Regions from separate parts of the Bariatricus sp. SGI.161 genome, predicted to be linked through region 2. Evidence: predicted binding sites of a transcription regulator. Region 2 holds the regulator's gene; each other region holds the start of a gene.
What was found. The regulator Rex, encoded in region 2, represses fermentation and respiration genes when NADH is low (regulators of the CRP and FNR family bind a similar motif). The targets are predictions, from matches to a motif close to ATTGTTAANTANTTAACAAT.
Positions count from the first base shown of each region.

Region 1: adhE (bifunctional acetaldehyde-CoA/alcohol dehydrogenase) is a predicted target of Rex. The motif match lies at 1,311-1,330, and genes of this name have one in related genera.
Region 3: pckA (phosphoenolpyruvate carboxykinase (ATP)) is a predicted target of Rex. The motif match lies at 1,679-1,698, and genes of this name have one in related genera.
Region 4: ACQRBH_RS00040 (iron-sulfur cluster assembly scaffold protein) is a predicted target of Rex. The motif match lies at 1,663-1,682, and genes of this name have one in related genera.

Region 1 covers NZ_JBNPLX010000019.1:1,902-5,119, reverse strand. Annotated here, with positions in the region: gene adhE (bifunctional acetaldehyde-CoA/alcohol dehydrogenase) at 1-1,253, opposite strand, end outside; gene ACQRBH_RS11575 ([FeFe] hydrogenase, group A) at 1,423-3,177, opposite strand; gene ACQRBH_RS11570 (NAD(P)-binding protein) at 3,171-3,218, opposite strand, start outside.
Region 2 covers NZ_JBNPLX010000008.1:37,224-40,441, reverse strand. Annotated here, with positions in the region: gene ACQRBH_RS06470 (NAD(P)H-hydrate dehydratase) at 1-1,447, opposite strand, end outside; gene ACQRBH_RS06465 (redox-sensing transcriptional repressor Rex) at 1,537-2,181, opposite strand; gene abc-f (ribosomal protection-like ABC-F family protein) at 2,312-3,218, shown strand, end outside.
Region 3 covers NZ_JBNPLX010000011.1:53,302-56,519, forward strand. Annotated here, with positions in the region: gene thrC (threonine synthase) at 1-1,128, shown strand, start outside; gene ACQRBH_RS08365 (hypothetical protein) at 1,142-1,492, shown strand; gene pckA (phosphoenolpyruvate carboxykinase (ATP)) at 1,811-3,218, shown strand, end outside.
Region 4 covers NZ_JBNPLX010000001.1:6,326-9,543, reverse strand. Annotated here, with positions in the region: gene ACQRBH_RS00055 (competence/damage-inducible protein A) at 1-165, shown strand, start outside; partial or broken gene ACQRBH_RS00050 (GNAT family N-acetyltransferase) at 178-562, shown strand; gene ACQRBH_RS00045 (PdaC/SigV domain-containing protein) at 566-1,546, shown strand; gene ACQRBH_RS00040 (iron-sulfur cluster assembly scaffold protein) at 1,726-2,418, shown strand; gene ACQRBH_RS00035 (GGGtGRT protein) at 2,584-3,218, shown strand, end outside.

The DNA.
Region 1 (3,218 bases), on a different contig from region 2:
AAGTTATAAAGATCACCGATACCGCCCTGAGAAGATGGAGTATTGATTAAGATACGACAAGTCTTCATTGCTTCTGCATGTTTTGCAATCTTCTCTTTCTCTGCAGGATGAATATACAGAGAAGATGTATGTCCATATCCGCCATCTGCTACCAACTGTTCAGCTTTTGCAAGGGCTTCATCAAATGTTTTTGCTCGGTACATTCCAAGTACCGGAGATAATTTCTCATGCGCAAATTCTTCAGAGATATCAACGGATTCCACTTCACCGATTAAGATCTTGGTATCTTCCGGAACATCTACACCTGCGAGTTTTGCAATCTCATATGCAGATTTTCCTGGGATCTTATTATTTAAGGCACCGTTGATAATGATAGTCTTACGAACTTTATCCAGCTCTTCGCCTTTTTTCAGGAAATAGCATCCACGATATGCAAATTCTTTCTTTACTTCATCATAGATACTGTCGAGCACCGTTACAGACTGTTCGGATGCACAGATCATACCATTGTCAAATGTTTTAGAATGAATGATAGAATTTACTGCCATCTTGATATCTGCTGTCTCGTCAATAATAACAGGAGTATTTCCAGGTCCAACACCAAGTGCCGGTTTTCCTGAAGAGTATGCAGCCTTCACCATTCCAGGTCCACCTGTTGCAAGGATAATATCTGCATCTCTCATAACTGTATTGGTAAGTTCCAGGGACGGAACGTCAATCCATCCGATAATTCCTTCCGGTGCTCCTGCTTTGACAGCTGCATCCAGAACAATCTTTGCTGCAGCGATCGTACAGGCTTTTGCTGCCGGATGTGGACTGATGATAATTGCATTTCTGGTCTTCAAGCAGATCAATGTTTTGAAAATTGCTGTTGATGTTGGGTTAGTTGTAGGAATAACTGCCGCTACAAGGCCAATTGGTTCCGCAATCTTCTTAATTCCATATGCTGGGTCTTCTTCAATAACTCCGCAAGTCTTGGTATTCTTATAAGCATTGTAAATATACTCTGCTGCGTAATGATTCTTAATAACCTTATCTTCCACGATACCACGACCAGTTTCCTCAACTGCCTGTTTTGCAAGAGGAATTCGCATCTTGTTTGCTGCCATTGCTGCCTCGAAGAAGATCTTATCTACCTGCTCCTGTGTGAATGTAGCGAAGATCTTCTGTGCTTCTCTCATCGCCTTCATCTTTGCTTCAAGAGCTTCGACATTATCAATAATCTCTGGTACTGCCTCTTTTTTCTTTGCCATTTTGATTATCCTCCCTGTAACTGTGTTACTATCGTTTCAATGGTCATAGTATAACTGTGTGTTAATTATTTGTCAATATGTTTTTGATATTTTTTTAACAATAATGACAAAAAAAATAACAGGGGACGTAGTATTTTTTAATTTTACTACGTCCCCTATTAACTATTTTTTAAAATCCTTTGCCGTAATTTACTATTTTTGCATCATGTTCTGTATGTAACAGCATATGCGCTTTATGTGACATTGGTTTTTCAAAATATTCTTCGTACATTTGAAGGATATCTGGATTCTCATGTGAGAATCGAATGTCATAATTATCATCCAGATAATACAGGTTCTTGCCGCGTTCAAAGGCCAGTTCTTCACCATCATGGATTGGCTGTCCGCCTCCGCCTACGCAGCCTCCTGGACATGCCATAACTTCTACGAAGTCGTAGTGTACTTCTCCTCGTTCTATCTTATCAAGCAATGCTCTGGTATTGCCAAGACCGCTTACAACAGCGGTTCTGACGGTAATATCATTGATCTGGAAATCTGCTTCCTGTACACCATCATTTTCGTTGAAGCCTTGACTTCTTACTGCAGTAAATGCATCTGCCGGTGGATTTTCTCCTTTGATGATATAATATGCGGATCGAAGCGCTGCTTCCATTACACCGCCAGTTGCTCCAAAGATGACACCAGCTCCTGTACCAGCCTGCATCGGGCGGTCGCTTTCAATATCTACCAATGTATCAGGGCTGATGTGCGCAGAACGAATCATTCTTACCAGCTCTCTGGTCGTGATTACTGTATCTATGTCACGTCCTGCATATTCTCCATAGAACAGCTCCATCTCACTCTCGCCTTTTTTCGCCACACAAGGCATTACAGACACGGTATAGATCTTCTCTGGTGATACGCCTAGTTTTTCTGCAAAATAGGTCTTCATTGCTGCACCAAACATCTGTTGTGGTGATTTTGCAGAGGATAAATATTTTACCAAATGTGGATACTGTGTTTTAATAAAACGAATCCATCCTGGGCAGCATGACGTAAACATCGGGCGTTCTTTCAGCTCACCGCTTGTAAAGCGTTGAACGAATTCGTGGCCTTCTTCCATGATTGTCAGATCAGCTGAAAATACAGTATCAAACACGTAATCCACACCCATACGCTTCAAGGCATCCAAGATCTTTCCAATGGTTGCATCTTCTGGAGCAAGTCCAATCTGTTCACCCCATGCAGCACGTACAGCCGGTGCAACCTGAGCCACAACAATTTTATCTGGATCTGCAATTGCTTCCCATACCTTTTCCGTATCATTTCTTTCACTCAATGCTCCTACCGGACAATGTGTAATACACTGACCGCACAATGAACAGTCTGCTTCCAGAATATTCTTATGACCGCCTACATTTACAGTCGTTCTGGATCCGGTTCCTTCCACATCCCAGACACTCAATCCCTGTACTTTATCACAGACCTGGATACAACGCATACACTTGATACATTTGGATGAATCACGGATCAATGGGAAATTATTATTCCAAGGCTGTTTCTCGATCTCCATCTTGTACGGAATATCGATAATATTCAGGTCATTGGCAACTGACTGAAGACTACAGTTACCGCTTCTTGAACATGCCACGCACTGGCAATTATGCTGAGATAAAATCAACTCTACATTGGTTTTTCTGTCCCTGCGTACTTTTGGACTGTTCGTATGAATTACCATACCTTCCTCAGCAACATTATTACATGAGGTAATCAGTTTATCCTTTCCCTCTAATTCAACTACACATACACGACAGGCTGCGATTTCATTTATTCCTTTCAGATAACACAATTTTGGAATATGGATCCCATTTTGAGCGGCAGCCTCCATAATCGTGGTATTTTCTTTTACGGATATTTGTTTTCCATCAATTACAAGATTTACCATAATGTCTCTCTGCCTCCCTTAAATATGCCATATCCAAAATG
Region 2 (3,218 bases):
TTGCCAAAACACTATAACTTCCTTTATCGATACGGGCATAATCACCTGCTCTTCCATGTAGGTATGCTCCCAAAACAGCGGCTTTCCTACAACTGAGTCCTTGCGCCAAAAGCGCAGCTATTATTCCCGCCAGTACATCTCCAGAACCAGCTTTTGCCATTGCCGAATTACCCGACATATTTACATAGTTTCCTTCAGAAACTGATGCAACAATAGTTCTGGCATCTTTCAGTACACAAGTCCATTGACTTTTTTGAACAAATGAATCCAGTATATCCATCCTATGTTGTTTTAATTCCTCTACACTTATATGTAACAGCCGTGACATCTCTTTCATATGTGGTGTTATCACAAAATCTGTATGATGAATCTTTTGAAGATAAGCGTTATGCTCCGCAATCAGGTTCAAACCATCTGCATCAATCAGACAAGGTACTTTCACATGCTCAAGAGTTGCCTTCAATATTCTCCTGGAACGCTCACTGATTCCAATTCCAGATCCAATACAAACTGCATCTGCCCATGTTAAAAGATTTAACAACTCAGTCTTATCAAAAATGTCATAAGTTGTAATAATTGCTTCCGGAAGGAGCTGCTGTAAAATAATCCTATTTTCTTCCGGTGTATAGATCTGTACCAGTCCTGCTCCAGACATATATGCCGCTTTTGCATTCAGATAAGCCGCTCCAGACATACCTTTACTTCCTGCAATTACAAGTAACTTCCCATATGTCCCTTTATTCGAATTTTCTTTTCTGGCTGGCAGAAATTTACAATATTCCTTCTTCTCATAAGTATATGCCGTTTTTTCGGTAGCAATTATTTTTTCCGTATGGATTCCGATATCAGCTACAATCACTTTACCAGAATATTCCTTTCCGGGATAGATTGCAAGTCCCAGCTTTTCTATTTGAAAAGTCACCGTAATATCTGCACGGAAAGCAATTCCAAGGACACTTCCATGATTCGCAGATATTCCAGATGGCATATCTACAGCAAATTTTACAGCCTTTGCTTCATTCATCTTCTGAATAATCTGAAAATATTTTCCTATAATCTCACGGCTAAGTCCAACACCGAACATCGCATCTATTATGATACTATATTCATCTTCTTTGTACTCTTTGAATATCTCAACACCTGTTTCCCTTAATTTACTCATCTGCTGTTTTGTTTCATCCGTACGATGAGATTCATTTCCTACAAAACAAACTGTCACAGGATATCCTTTTTCCTTTAAAAGTCTCGCTATCGCAAATCCATCACCACCATTATTCCCTGAACCACATACGATACACGCTTTGGACAGATCAAGCTTTTCCGCCTCCATAGTCTCTACACATCTCTTTGCAGCACGCTCCATTAACTCCATAGACGGAATTCCCAGTTCCTGTATTGTATATTGATCCGCCTTTTTCATTTGATTTCCATTAAGCAGATATCGCATAATCTCACCTTCCAAGTTCATTTTATAATATAAAAGGACGTGTAAAAACCAGCCCGTCTGCGCATGCCAGTCATTACACGTCTTTGCTTTTATTTCTTATGTTCTTCGTTATATCGGCTAATATTGTATGATAACTGCATTAAGCTTTCAGACAAGTGTACATTCTCAACAATAATATGATCCGGCAGATTCAAATCTGTATGGGCAAAATTCCAAATTGCACGAACACCATTGTCTACCAGCATATTAGCCACTTCAATTGCCTTATCCTTTGGAATAGTCAAAACTGCAATCTCAACATCATTTTGTTGGACAAATGTCTTTAACTCATCCATCATACGAATCGGCACGCCCCTGATTGAAACACCCACCAATCTTGGGTTGACATCAAAAATTCCTTTTAATACAAATCCTCTCTTCTCAAAAGCTGCATAATTAGCAAGAGCCTGCCCCAAATTACCAGCTCCTATAATAATCATATTATGCGCCTCTTCCAAGCCAAGAATCTTACCAATCTCTGTATACAAATATTTAACGTTATAACCATAGCCCTGCTGACCGAACCCACCAAAATTGTTAAGATCCTGACGAATCTGAGATGCAGTCACTTTCATACGCTTACTCAAATCGTTAGACGAGATACGCTCCACTCCATTTTCAAGTAGCTCTCCTAAGTATCGATAGTATCGTGGCAATCTACGGATGACCGCCTGGGAAATCTCTCTCTCTTCCAATAGTCTCACCTTCCATTTCATTCTAAGAAATATTATATAGAATTGTGTGAACAAAGTCAAACTTTTAGTTGTATTTTGTCCTATTTTCGCTATAATGAAAACGAGTGAATAAGGAGGATATGAAAATAATATGATATTAGCATGTCACGGAATCAGTAAATCTTTCGGCGAAAAAGTGATTATCGCTGACGGTTCTTTTCATATAGAAGATCACGAAAAAGCAGCTCTTGTTGGTCCCAATGGAGCGGGAAAATCAACGCTTTTTAAAATGATTGTAGGCGAGCTTCCTTCTGACCGCGGAGAAGTAATTTTAACCAAAGGCAAAACCTTGGGATATCTTGCACAGCATCAGGCCATGCAAAGTGGAAGCACTATCTATGAAGAAGTGAAACTTGCCAAATCTGATATCATCGAAATGGAAACACAGATCCGTTCCATCGAATTAGAATTAAAACATTTAGAAGGTGATGCATTGACATCACGCCTTGAAACATATAATCGTCTGACAGCTTCTTTTGAACGCCAGAATGGTTATGCATATGAAAGTGAGATTAACGGGGTATTAAAAGGTCTTGGTTTTACAGAAAATGATTTTTCTAAACCCGTAGATACCCTTTCTGGGGGTCAGAAAACCCGCGTCTCTCTTGGTAAATTATTGCTCACCAAGCCAGATATCTTGCTTTTGGACGAGCCTACTAACCACTTGGATCTAAACTCCATAGCTTGGTTAGAAACTTATCTTCTGAATTATCCAGGAGCCGTTCTGATCGTATCTCATGACCGTTACTTTTTGAACAAAGTAGTGACTAAGGTTTTAGAAATCGAATCTGGAAAATTGATGACTTATAATGGAAATTACAGTGATTATGCTGCCAAAAAGCAGCAGCTTCGTGATGCTCAGATAAAAGAATATTTAAATCAGCAGCAAGAAATAAAGCATCAGGAAGCCGTAATTGAAAAGCTTCGTTCTTTTAATCGTGAGAAATCTATCAAACGTGCAGAAAGCCGTGAAAAGATGTTGGAAAAGATCCGTCCTG
Region 3 (3,218 bases), on a different contig from region 2:
CATCTTTTGACTACTTCGGCCAAAAAGAATCATGTGAAAAATGAGATTGTGATTCTTACAGCTACGTCTGGTGATACGGGTAAGGCTGCTTTGGCGGGATTTGCTGATGTTGAAGGAACCCGAATCATTGTATTTTATCCGAAGAACGGAGTCAGCAAAGTACAGGAACTTCAGATGGTTACGCAAAAAGGAAGTAATGTAGATGTGGTTGCGATCCATGGAAATTTTGATAATGCACAAAGTGGTGTGAAAGCAATGTTCGAAGATAAAGAACTGGCTCAGGAACTTGCAGCAAAGGGATACCAGTTTTCTTCTGCTAATTCTATCAATATTGGACGTCTGGTTCCGCAGGTCGCATATTATGTAAATGCTTATGCAAAATTACTGGCAAATGAAGAGATTGCAGAGGGAGAATTGATCAACGTTGTAGTCCCGACCGGCAATTTCGGAAATATTCTTGCTGCTTACTATGCAAAGCAGATGGGAGTGCCGATTGATAAACTGATCTGTGCATCTAATAAGAACAAAGTGCTGTTTGATTTCTTCCAGACAGGTACATACGATAAGAATCGAGAGTTTGTGCTGACGACCTCACCATCCATGGACATTCTGATCTCCAGTAATCTGGAGCGTCTGATCTATCTGATTGCAGGTGAAGATTCTGAGAAGACCAGAGAATTAATGGAAGAATTAAAAGATAGTGGAAGCTATACGATTACTGAGGATATGAAGGAAAAATTATCTGATTTTGCATCTGGATATTCAGATGAAGCAGAGACTGCCGAAAGTATCCGTGAGAATTACGAAAAGACAGGATATGTAATTGATACGCATACAGCTGTTGCTGCGCATGTCTGTGAACAGTATAGGATTAAGACTGGTGATGCAAAGAAATGTGTGATTGCATCAACGGCGAGTCCATATAAGTTCGTTAAGAGTGTTATGACGGCAATTGATGAAAAATATGCAGATGCAGATGAATTCGAACTTCTGAAAGTGTTGGAAGAGACATCTGGTGTAGAGATGCCACAGGCAATCAAAGATATTCTGGATGCCAATATACTTCATACTTTGGAATGTGATGCAGATAAGATGAAGGAAACTGTAAAAGGTATATTGCAAGTGTAAGGAGTGAGGACAGATGCTGTTGGATGGTTTCTTTGGGGCAATTGCTCTGGGGGCTGGAATCTACTGCCTTTATGGATATTATATGTTAAAAGTGAAAAAAGAGATTGTGAAGACAATCTTGCTTCCGAAGGGTGTAAATGAAAAAAGCTGCAAAGACCTGGAGGGATATTGCAGAGATGTCGGGAAGCCACTTCTTGCGTTGGGAATTACCCTGTTGTTAGATGGGTGTGTAGATCTGTACGATTCCTATATCAGCAGTGTTGGCATACTGTATGTAATTATGACGGCAGTTCTATGTATGATGCTTGTTGTCTTTATGCTGAAATTACGTAAATACAACCAAAAATATTTTGGAATCAACTGAATGGTTGGAGCTGGATTTCGGTTATATAAAATATTTATATGAATAATAGATAAGTTTCATAAATTATAATATTGACAAAATGCAAGATTGAAAATATAATCTTGCATTTTTTATAAAAACATAGACGTGATTATGCGGTTGGTGAAAAATAAATGAATAATAAAAAATATTAACTTTCGCGAAAGGATTGTTAAAGTATTGACTTTTTATGAAAAAAATGTAATAATAAGACAAATGCCGCTGTAAAAGGCAGAAATATGCAAAGGCAGAAAGTGTTACGGCGGTTATGATTAAGGAAAGAAAAGAGGTAAAACAAAGATGGCGAATATCGATTTAAGTAAGTACGGCATTTCAGGAACTACAGAAATTGTACACAATCCTTCTTATGATTTATTGTTTGAGGAAGAGACAAAGCCGGAATTGGAAGGTTTTGAAAAGGGTCAGGTTAGTGAACTTGGTGCAGTAAACGTAATGACAGGTGTATATACCGGACGTTCTCCAAAAGATAAATTCATTGTAATGGATGAAAATTCCAAAGATACTGTATGGTGGACTTCTGATGAGTACAAGAATGATAACCATCCGGCTTCTGAAGAGACATGGGCTGCTGTAAAGGATATTGCAGTGAAAGAACTTTGTGATAAGAAGCTTTATGTGGTAGATGCTTTTTGCGGAGCCAATAAGGATACACGTATGGCAATCCGTTTCATCATGGAAGTTGCATGGCAGGCTCATTTTGTTGAGAACATGTTTATTATGCCTACAGCGGAGGAACTTGAGAGTTTTGAGCCAGACTTTGTTGTTTATAATGCTTCTAAAGCAAAAGTTGAAAATTATAAAGAGTTAGGACTGAATTCAGAGACAGCAGTTGTATTCAATATCACAAGCCGTGAACAGGTAATTATCAATACATGGTACGGTGGAGAGATGAAAAAAGGTATGTTCTCTATGATGAACTACTATCTGCCATTGAAGGGAATTGCTTCCATGCACTGTTCTGCCAATACAGATATGAATGGTGAAAATACAGCAATCTTCTTCGGATTATCTGGAACAGGTAAGACAACTTTGTCAACAGATCCAAAACGTCTTCTGATTGGTGATGATGAACATGGATGGGATGATAATGGTGTATTTAACTTCGAAGGTGGCTGCTATGCGAAAGTTATCAATCTGGATAAAGAATCTGAACCAGATATTTATAATGCAATCAAGAGGGATGCACTTCTTGAGAACGTAACACTGGATGAAGAAGGAAAGATTGATTTTGCTGATAAGAGTGTAACTGAGAATACACGTGTATCTTATCCGATCAATCATATTGAGAAGATTGTTCGTCCTGTATCTGCTGCACCAGCTGCACAGAATGTAATCTTCCTGTCTGCAGATGCATTTGGAGTACTTCCTCCGGTATCTGTACTGACACCAGAGCAGACACAGTACTATTTCTTATCTGGATTTACAGCAAAACTTGCTGGTACAGAGCGTGGAATCACAGAGCCTACACCAACGTTTTCCGCATGCTTTGGACAGGCATTCCTGGAACTGCATCCAACAAAATATGCAGAAGAACTGGTTAAGAGAATGGAAAAGAGCGGTGCAAAAGCATATCTTGTTAATACTGGATGGAATGGAACTGGAAAGCGTATCTCTATTAAAGATACCCGTGGTATCATTGATGCAATCTTAAATGGAGATATCCTGAATGCTCCTACTAAGAAGATCC
Region 4 (3,218 bases), on a different contig from region 2:
ACCAAAGAAAAGCCAGTTGGACTTGTATACGTAGGATGTTATGTAAAAGGGCATGTCAGGGTAGAAGAATTTTATTTTACTGGCAATCGCGACAAGAATCGTGAATATGCGGTTGCAAGGGCTTTGACATTACTTCGTGAGGAATTATTGAAGTATCATGCCTAAGGAGGTTGAATCATGGAAATAAGAATGCTGCAACAATACGAGCTGCTGCCGGCACTTCATCTTGTATGGGATGTATTTGCAGATGAAATTGCACCTTCTTATACTCCGGAAGGTGTTGCTGAGTTCCAGAAGTTCATCAAATATGACAACATTTATACAATGTGCCAAAGAAGAGAAATATTCTTCTTTGGTGCATTTCAAGGTACAGAATTATGCGGTACAATCGCAGTCAAAAACGATGGACATATCAGTCTGTTCTTTGTAAGAAAACAGTATCAAGGAAAAGGCATTGGTCGGATGCTGTTTCAGTGTGTTTATAATTATTGTGCTCAGCAGCTTTGTGTCAAAAGTAAATTCAGCGCCACAGGCAGTGCAAAAATATATACATCTGGGAATGCATGTGACTGCGGAAGAACAAGTAGTAAATGGTATTCGTTCTGTTCCATTAGAAATGTATGTGATTCCTGGGTTGGTAAGACCTGTAAAAAAGAAATCTAAAAAACCGATTATTATTGTAAGTATTATATGTATGGTCATAGTTATCGGACTGTTTGTTGGTGAAGTCAAACTGCTAAAAAGTATACAGAAGAATATCTATGATGTTCCAGACATTTATGAAGAATTTGCAGAAGAGCCAAATCACGAATATGATCTTCCAAATGAAGAAAAAGAAGATTCAACAGATGAAGAAAATCTACAAGGAATTGAATCAATCCCAGAAAAAATCGAAGAAAATTTGTCGTATGAAATAACGGAAGATACATACTCATTTTCTGATCGAGAAAAGGAATCTATGTTGATTGAATTCAATGTAACATATCCGGTCGTTCATGGATTACCAGATACCGATATAGAAGAAAAAGTAAATAAAGCATTGAAGAATTGTGCAATGCAGACAGTAAATGAAATCTATAATAATCCTTCTAATACGATAAAAGAAAGAGTGATTAGCGAAAAAAATCCTATGCTGATAAGCTATGCAAAATATAAAGTATGTTATGCGTCAGATGACCTAATAAGTATCGCCTATGAAGATTATAATTACGAAGGCGGAAGCCAATATTATTCCCAGCATCTCAGAACTTGCAATATCAATCCCAAAACTGGAGAAACATACCAATTAAAAGATCTGGTAGATATCAACGATGAAGTGATTGATCAATGGCTTCAAAATATGCGTGACGAGACAAAAAACGACAGCTTCCTGTCAGAATTAAGCAAAGAAGAAATCAAAAAAACCCTGGAAGGCGACAGCCTTGATGGTGTTTACATTGTCAATTATTACATGGATGAAGAAGGCGTTCAGGTAGGATACGATTTAAATTATAAAAAAGATGATTCCCATGATTTGGGATTTTCGTGGGTGACAGCAAAAATGTAAAAAAAGGGGACGTAGTATTTTTTAGTTTTACTACGTCCCCTTTTGAAAAATGTGGTGTACCCAAATGAAAAACAATTGACGAATGTAGAATAATGTGAGAAAATATAAATAAGTATGGTGTTAAAGATATAACAAGCCCTACGACAGAAAAATCATACATAGTTGAAAGGAGTTTTAAAATGATTTATTCACATGAAGTAGAAATGATGTGTCCGGTGGCTCAGGGTGCGAATCACGGACCAGCTCCGATTCCGGAAGAAGCAAAATGGGTACAGGCTAAAGAAGTAAAAGATATTTCTGGTTTTACACACGGTATTGGCTGGTGTGCTCCTCAGCAGGGTGCATGTAAACTTACTTTAAATGTTAAAGATGGTATTATTCAGGAAGCTCTTGTTGAGACAATCGGATGTTCAGGAATGACTCACTCAGCAGCCATGGCATCTGAAATCCTTCCAGGAAAAACTATTTTAGAGGCATTGAATACAGATCTTGTCTGTGATGCTATTAATACAGCAATGAGAGAATTGTTCCTTCAGATTGTATATGGAAGAACTCAGAGTGCATTTTCAGAAGATGGACTTGCAATTGGTGCTGGTCTGGAAGACCTTGGAAAAGGACTTCGTTCTCAGGTTGGAACAATGTACGGAACATTAGCAAAAGGTCCTCGTTATCTTGAAATGGCTGAAGGTTATGTAACAGGTATTGCTTTGGATGAGAACGATGAGATTATCGGATATCAGTTCGTAAGCCTTGGAAAATTCACTGACTTCATCAAAGCTGGTGATACACCTAACGATGCTTGGGAAAAGGCAAAAGGACAGTATGGACGTGTTGCAGACGCAGTAAAGATTATTGATCCTAGAAAAGAATAGACGCGATAAGCGGACAGAGAAGGATGACCTGGTCAGATGATTCATGCTTGTATGAAATCGGTAGACCGGGACAGGCTTTGAAGGCGCAACGCGCCACATGGACGAGGTTCATGTGTGTTCGTGGGAAGATTCAAAAGGTAACAAAAAAATCAGGAGGACGAGTAAATGGCTTTATTTGAATCATATGAAAGAAGAATTGATAAAATCAATGAAGTATTAGGAAGCTATGGTATTGCTTCCATCGAAGAAGCAGAGAAGATTACAAAGGATGCCGGCCTTGATGTATACAATCAGGTAAAAGGTATTCAGCCAATCTGTTTCGAAAATGCATGCTGGGCTTATACAGTAGGTGCAGCAATTGCAATCAAAAAGGGATGTAAGACAGCAGCTGATGCAGCAGCAGCAATCGGAGAAGGTCTGCAGGCTTTCTGTATTCCAGGTTCTGTAGCAGATCAGCGTAAAGTTGGTCTTGGACATGGTAACTTAGGAAAGATGCTTCTGGAAGAAGATACAGATTGTTTCGCATTCTTAGCTGGCCACGAGTCATTCGCAGCAGCTGAAGGTGCAATCGGTATTGCAGAGAAGGCAAACAAAGTTCGTAAGAAACCACTTCGTGTTATCTTGAACGGACTTGGAAAAGATGCGGCAAAGATCATTTCCAGAATTAACGGATTTACCTATGTTCAGACAGAATATGATTACTATACAGGAGAACTGAAAGAAGTTCAGAGAATCGCTTACTCTGACGGACTTCGTTCTAAAGTTAACTGCTATGGGGCAAATGATGTACGTGAAGGTGT